Regions from separate parts of the Kitasatospora sp. NPDC091257 genome, predicted to be linked through region 2. Evidence: riboswitches for the same ligand, from Rfam matches in the RefSeq annotation. Region 2 holds a riboswitch; each other region holds the start of a gene.
What was found. Region 2 has a riboswitch for cyclic di-AMP ahead of ACIQOV_RS05475 (NlpC/P60 family protein). Riboswitches for the same ligand answer to the same signal wherever they lie in the genome.
Positions count from the first base shown of each region.

Region 1: another riboswitch for cyclic di-AMP. It lies ahead of ACIQOV_RS12895 (peptidoglycan DD-metalloendopeptidase family protein); the one in region 2 lies ahead of ACIQOV_RS05475 (NlpC/P60 family protein).
Region 3: another riboswitch for cyclic di-AMP. It lies ahead of ACIQOV_RS15550 (M23 family metallopeptidase); the one in region 2 lies ahead of ACIQOV_RS05475 (NlpC/P60 family protein).

Region 1 covers NZ_JBIVVI010000211.1:6,403-8,657, forward strand. Annotated here, with positions in the region: gene ACIQOV_RS12890 (MFS transporter) at 1-691, opposite strand, end outside; cyclic di-AMP (ydaO/yuaA leader) riboswitch at 983-1,183, shown strand; gene ACIQOV_RS12895 (peptidoglycan DD-metalloendopeptidase family protein) at 1,186-2,178, shown strand.
Region 2 covers NZ_JBIVVI010000070.1:3,911-6,165, reverse strand. Annotated here, with positions in the region: gene ACIQOV_RS05475 (NlpC/P60 family protein) at 111-1,247, opposite strand; cyclic di-AMP (ydaO/yuaA leader) riboswitch at 1,258-1,411, opposite strand; gene ACIQOV_RS05470 (NlpC/P60 family protein) at 1,749-2,255, opposite strand, start outside.
Region 3 covers NZ_JBIVVI010000280.1:5,066-7,320, reverse strand. Annotated here, with positions in the region: gene ACIQOV_RS15555 (hypothetical protein) at 1-479, shown strand, start outside; gene ACIQOV_RS15550 (M23 family metallopeptidase) at 602-1,450, opposite strand; cyclic di-AMP (ydaO/yuaA leader) riboswitch at 1,463-1,621, opposite strand; gene ACIQOV_RS15545 (YiaA/YiaB family inner membrane protein) at 1,831-2,121, shown strand; gene ACIQOV_RS15540 (alpha/beta fold hydrolase) at 2,252-2,255, shown strand, end outside.

The DNA of each region.
Region 1 (2,255 bases), on a different contig from region 2:
GGCCCTCGCCCGCCGCGGTCAGCGCGTAGGTGATCGCGCCGAGCGCGAGGGCGGCGAGCACGGCGCCGAGCACGTCGAAGCGGCCGGTGGCGGCCTCGTCCCGGGTCTCCGGCACCGACCGGGTGGTCACCGCGATCACGGCGGCGGCGAGCGGCAGGTTCAACAGGAAGATCCAGCGCCAGCCGGGGCCGTCCACCAGCCAGCCGCCGAGGAAGGGGCCGATCGCGGCGGACACCCCGCCGAGGCCGGACCAGAGCCCGACCGCGGCCGAGCGGTCGTCGGGGTGGAAGACGGCCTGGAGCATGGCGAGCGAGCCGGGGGTGAGCAGCGCCCCGCCGATGCCCTGGACGGCGCGGGCGGCGATCAGCACGTGGATGTTCGGCGCCGCGGCGCAGGCCGCGGAGGCGATGGCGAACCAGACCACGCCGATCAGGAAGACCTTGCGCCGCCCGTACCGGTCGCCGAGCGCGCCGCCGAGCAGGATCAGGCCCGCCAGGGTGAGCAGATAGGCGTTCAGAGTCCATTGCAGGGACGCCAGGGAGGCGCCGAGGTCGGCGCCGATCCGGGGCAGGGCGACGTTCACCACGGTGCCGTCGAGCATCGCCATGCTGGAGCCGAGCACGGTCGCCAGTAGTACCCAGCGACCCTGCGCGGTGCCCAGGCGCAGGGTGCCGGCCTCGGAGGTGGCCACGGGCGAATCCTGCGCTGCCGGGGCGCACGTGACAAGGGTCACCGGTGGGTGTGTTGACGGTCGGCGGTGCGTGAACGGGTGGCTGCGGTCCGTCGCCGATCTCGGCGCAGGGTCGTGGATCAGTGGCGGGGGGTGAATGGGTTGTGTACGCACCGTGGGGTCCGGTCTGCGGAGGGTCACCGGAACGGGGGAGATGGTTGCCCTTTCAAGAGATCGACATTGCTTCACCCGAACGGATGGGTTTTAGTTCAGCGACCGCCCGGCCAGTCCGGACGGATCCACCGGGTGGAACGCCGAGTCCTGCCGCTGCCCGGTGGTTCGAAACGAACTCTGTACGGCAGGAGCGGGGGACCCACAGGTAAGTCGCCGGACCGGAGTTCGCGCCTCAGGGCGCGGGCGTCCAGGACCGGCTAGGGGTGAAGCCGCGCATGCGGCCGGGCAACTCCAGCCCGAACCCGACAGCTCACCTCGCAGGCGTCGGAGAGGAAAATTCCATGCCTGCTCAGGCTCGTCGTATCGCCCTGCCCCGCGCCGCCCGTATCGGCATCGCGACCGCCGTCACCGGTGTCTCCTTCGCCCTCCCGCTCGTCACCGCGGTGAGCGCCCAGGCCCACACCGTTCCGGCCGCCCCGGCCGCGCAGGCCGCCGCCTCCACGGACGCCAAGTCGGCCGCGCCGGCCGCTGCCCCGGCCACCCCGGCCGCGCAGGAGAGCTACCGCGTCGTCAGCGGCGACACCCTGTCCAAGATCGCCGACGCCAAGAACGTCGAGGGCGGCTGGCACGCGCTGTACGAGCAGAACCGCTCGGTGGTCGGTGCCAACCCGAACCTGATCTTCCCGGGCCAGCAGCTCGCGCTGTCGGGCCACGCCGCCGCGCCGGCCGCCGACGCCGCCCCGGCCAAGCCGGCCGCCCCGGCGAAGCCCGCCCAGCCGGCCGCTCCGGCGACCCAGGCCGCCAAGCCGCAGGCCCAGGTCCAGGTGAAGACCGAGGCCGCCAAGCCCTCCGCCCAGCTCCAGACCCAGCTGCAGGTCGCCGCTCCGGCCGCGGTCGTGACCGCCACTCCGGTCGCCGCCGCCACCTCCGGCTTCGTCGCCCCGCTGGCCAACCCGAAGCTCGGCACCGCCTACGGCGTGGCCGGCTCGATGTGGGCCTCCGGCCACCACACCGGCCAGGACTTCGTCGCCTCCACCGGCACCCCGCTGCGCGCCGTCGCCAACGGCGTCGTGGTCAAGGCCGGCAACGGCGGCGCCTACGGCAACGAGGTCGAGATCAAGCTCGCCGACGGCCACTACGCCGAGTACGCGCACCTCTCCTCGATCGGCGTGAGGATCGGTCAGGCCGTCACCGTCGGCCAGCAGATCGGCCTCTCCGGCGCCACCGGCAACGTGACCGGCCCGCACCTGCACTTCGAGATCCGCAACGGCTCGGAGTACGGCTCGGACATCAACCCGGTCGCCTACCTGCGCGCGCACGGCGTCGCGCTCTGACCCGGGGCCGCTGAGCCCCGAGGGTTTTCGGAACCACCGCTGCTGCGGGGCGAATCGATCCTCCGGGATGGTCATGT
Region 2 (2,255 bases):
TATTCAGGCTGTTGTCGGACATTTGATCGGCCCTCGGGAAAAGCCGCAGGAAAAACCGCAGGCCCGGCCTCCCCTGGGGGAGGCCGGGCCTGGAAGCGTCCGAGCGGTGATCAGACCCGCACGATGGAGGCCAGCGGCATGTTGGTGACGGCCTCGTAGCGCACCGACGCGCCCGGCTTGGGCGCGTGCAGCACCTGGCCGTTGCCCGCGTAGATGCCGACGTGGTGGGCGTCGGTGTAGAAGATCAGCAGGTCGCCGGGCTGGGCCTGGGAGATGTCCGAGCCGATCCGGGTGCCGGCCGAGGCCTGCGCCTGCGAGGTGCGCGGCAGCGACACGCCCGCCTGGTTGAACGCCCAGACCATCAGGCCGGAGCAGTCGAAGGAGCCCGGGCCGGTGGCGCCCCAGACGTACGGGCTGCCGATCTTGGAGGCGGCGGCCGAGAGCGCGGCGGCACCGCGCGAGCTGCCCGGGGCCACCTTCACCGGGGAGGAGGCGGTCGAGGCGGACGAGCCGGACGAGCCGGTCGCGAGGTCGCCGCGGCTGTTGTCGCGGGAGGCGCGGTCGGCCTGCTGCTGCTGGGCCTGGGCGGCGTCGGCCTTGGCCTTGGCGTCGGCCGCGGCCTTCTCCTCGGCCTGGCGCAGCGCCTGGCGCTCCTGCTCGGTCAGCGTGTTGAGCAGGTCCTGGGCCGCCTTCAGCTTGCCCTGGACCTCCTCCTTGGAGGCCTTCAGCTGCTGGGTGGTCGACTCCAGCTCGGCGAGCTTGCCCTGGGCCTCGTTGCGGTCCTGGTCGAGCTTGCGCTGCTGCTCCTGGAGCTCCTTCAGCTGACCCTTCTGGGTGCTGCCGGCCTGGTTCAGCGCGTCGGCCTGGCTGAGGAAGGTGTCCGGGCTGGAGGAGAACATCAGCTGGACGGTCGGGGATATGCCCCCGTTGCGGTACTGCTCGCCGGCGATCTCGGCCAGGCCGCCCTGGAGCTCGGTGACCTGGGCCTGCTGACGGGCCACCTGGTCCTGCATGCCGGAGACCTGCTTCTCCAGCTCCTGCTGCTTGGCCTGGGCCGCGTTGTAGTTCTCGGTCGCGATCTCGGCCTGCTCGTTGAGCTGGTCGACCTGCCCCTTGACCTGTTCCTTGGTCGGCTGCGGGTCGGCGTGGGCACCTTGAGCGGAGAGGACGACGGCTGCCGCGGCGACACCGGTCAGGATCGAGACCCGGGCGCGGCCTGCGGGCTTGGGACGACGATGGGACGCCACGAAGGCGGACTCCTTCTTCCTACGTCCGCCTACCGGGTGAGCTGACGGGTTCGGGCCGGAAGCATGCCCTACGACGCCTCACGGCCGTTCCATCGGCCGACCTGGCGTCGATTCACCCCGGAGGAACGTGGTTCCCCGGCTCCGCTCCGCAGCGCCCCCAAACCACTGGGCTCCCCTGTCGGGCAGTCGCTTCGACCTGCCCCGCTGCCTCACGAACTCGACGGTAACCACCGCCGCCACCCTGGCTGGGCGATCGACAGTGCGGTGGTTCAGGGCACGACCCTAGTAACTGAACCGTGATCCGTTCAAATCCTTGTCAGAAAAAAGACCGAAGATTTCCCAAGTTCTTCTGTGAAAATGACCGATGGTGACCACTGGCACACAGAAGGCTGATCAGTTCTCAGCATGTGGCCGCGAAGGGGCGGAAAGCCGAACGCCACCCCCGCGCGAGGGGTGGCGCTTTTCACAGCCCCCGGAGGGGCCCGCGGGCGTGTCGGGCCGTCAGACCCGGCGGATGGTGTTGATCGACATCGCGTCGGCCTTCATCACCTTCACCACGTCACCGGTGTGCGGCGCGTGGACCACCATGCCGTTGCCGATGTACATCCCGACGTGGTGCATGTCGTTGCCGTAGACCACCAGGTCGCCCGGCTGGGCCTGGTCCAGCGAGGGCACCCGGGTGCCGTAGTGGCCCTGCTCCTGCGAGGTGCGCGGCAGCGAGACGCCCGCCTGCCCGTACGCCCAGACCATCAGGCCCGAGCAGTCGAAGGTGGTCGAGCCGGTGGCGCCCCACACGTACGGCGAGCCCTGCTTGCTCATCGCCTTGGCCATCGCCACGGCCGCGTAGCCGCTGGCCGGCGGCAGGCTGCTGAGGTCGACCCGGTCGCTGCCGCGGGAGGCGCGGTCGTCCTGCGCCTGCTGGGCCTTCAGCGCGGCGCGGTCGGTGGCGCTCAGCGAGTTCAGCAGGTCCTGGGCGGCCTTCAGCTTGGTGTTGACGTCCGCCTTGGC
Region 3 (2,255 bases), on a different contig from region 2:
GGCTGTACGCGGTGCTGCTGCACGCGTACGGGGTGGACGTCACGGACGGGGCGGCGGTGCGGGACTGGCTGGCCGGCTTCGCGGAGCTCGCGGAGGAGGACCGGCTGGCCGCGTACGAGGCGCTGGTGCCGGCCGGCTGGCTGGACGAGCCGGACGAGCAGGGCTGGGGCCCGGGCCGGGTGCTGTCGGTCGGCATGGCCACGGACGGCGCCCGGCGGCTGCTGGAGCAGGGCCTGATGCGGCGCAGCTACCGCAACCTGGCCGAGCTGACCGCGCAGGGGCGGCCGATGCCGGACGAACTGGCCGGGGACTTCGGGCAGTTCGAGGAGGCGGCGGTCGACGCGGCGCTCGACCTGTTCGGCGGGTGGACGGTGCCGGGGCTGCCCCGGCTGCTGGTGACGGAGTTCCCGGAGCTGGCGCCGGAGCCGGGCCAGGAGGAGATCGAGGCGTACCTGGCGCAGCTGCCCGCCGAGGAGTGAGACCTCGCACGAAGGCCCCGGCCCGGAGCCGCTGCTCCGGGCCGGGGCCTTCTCGCGTGCGCGTCGGGTTTCTCGCGCGGGTGCGCGGGCCTCTCGCGGGTGCACCGGGTTTCTCGCGCGGGTCAGGGGTTGAGGCCGCGCTGCTGGAGCCAGGGCTCCGGGTCGACCGGGGCGCCGCCGCCGGGGCGGACCTCCATGTGCAGGTGCGGCCCGGTGACGTTGCCGGTCGCGCCGACCTTGCCGATCTGCTGGCCGGGGGCGACCTTGCCGGAGCCCTTGGTGATCGAGGAGAGGTGGCAGTACCAGATCTCGGTGCCGTCGGGCAGGGTCTCGACGATCCGGTAGCCGTACGAGCCGGCCCAGCCGGCCGAGGTGATGGTGCCCTGGCCGAGCGCGTAGACCGGGGTGCCGGTGTCGGCGGCGAAGTCCAGGCCGGTGTGCAGGTTGGCCCAGTAGCGGGCGCTCTGGCCGTAGTGGGCGGAGAGCCGGTAGTCCTTCACCGGGAGGGTGAGGGCGGCGGCCTTGACCCGCTCGGCCTCCTCGGCGGCGCGCTTGGCCTCGGCCTCCTTGGCGACGGCCTTGGCCTCCGCCTCCTGCGCGGCCTGGAGCCGGGCGGTCTCCTCGGCGGCGGTGCGCTGGCTGTCGGCCTGGTGCTGGATGCGGGCGGCGAGCGCGAGTCCGGGGTCGGCGGAGAGGGCGACCGGGGTCTCGTCCGGGGCCTCGACGGCGGGGGCGGCGGCCGGGGTCGCCGAGGCGAAGCCGGTGGCGCCCAGGGTGGCGGCGACGGCGGTGACGCCGAGCAGTGGGGAGGCTCCGCGGGTCTGACGCGGCATCCGGTGGCGGTTGGTCTCGACCTCCGCGGGGAAGTCCTCCGGGCCGAAGGCCTCGGGGCCGTCCGTGCCGGGGTGGTCGAGGAGCTGGGTACCGGCTGCGAAGCCGGCCGGGTGTGCCGGGGTGTGCGTCGACGCCACGGAGGCGCGCTCCTTTCCTTCCTTCGCGCCTACCGGGTTAGCTGACGGGTTCGGAGCAGGAAGGTCTCCTACGGCTGGGCCGGGGCCCCGCCGATTCACCCCAAGGAACGTGGTTCCCCGGCTCCCTGACCTGCCCGGAGGCGGGTCGGCGGGATTAGGCGACGGCGCACGGTGCCGTCTGGGTACGGCGTTGACAACCGCGCTGCGTTATCAAACGTTAATCCTAGGAGGCTCTGATTCCAAGCCATCCGTTCGGAGCAGCCTAGGGCAAAGTGATCGGACGTCAACGAACGACACCGGCGAACACCCCCCTCGCGCACGGTCCCATCTGAGTACTCCTACTCATGTGCACCCCGGCCGGGCGGCCACATCCTGGCGCCATGAGCACATCGATGCAGACCCGCACCACGGCCGCGTACCACATCCAGGCCGTCCTCTCCTTCGCCCTGTCGGGCGTCGCCCTCGCCGTCGGGATCGCCTACCTGCCGGTCGGCGGATGGACCAGGGCCTTCCTCGGGATCGGCCTCCTCTACACCGTCACCTCGGCGTTCACGCTGGCGAAGGTGATCCGGGACCGGCAGGAGTCCAACGAGATGGTCACCCGGGTGGACCAGGCCAGGCTGGAGAAGCTGCTCAGCGAGCACGACCCGTTCAAGGTGGAGGGAGTCTGATCATCCCTTCCGCTCCTTCCGCTCCACCCCTCACCCGGCCGTTCGCTTGACGGCTAAGGCTATTAGCCTTAGCTTTATGGCTATCGGCCCGCGCGCCGATGTCCCGCACCGGCGGCCCGAGGAGGACCCCATGA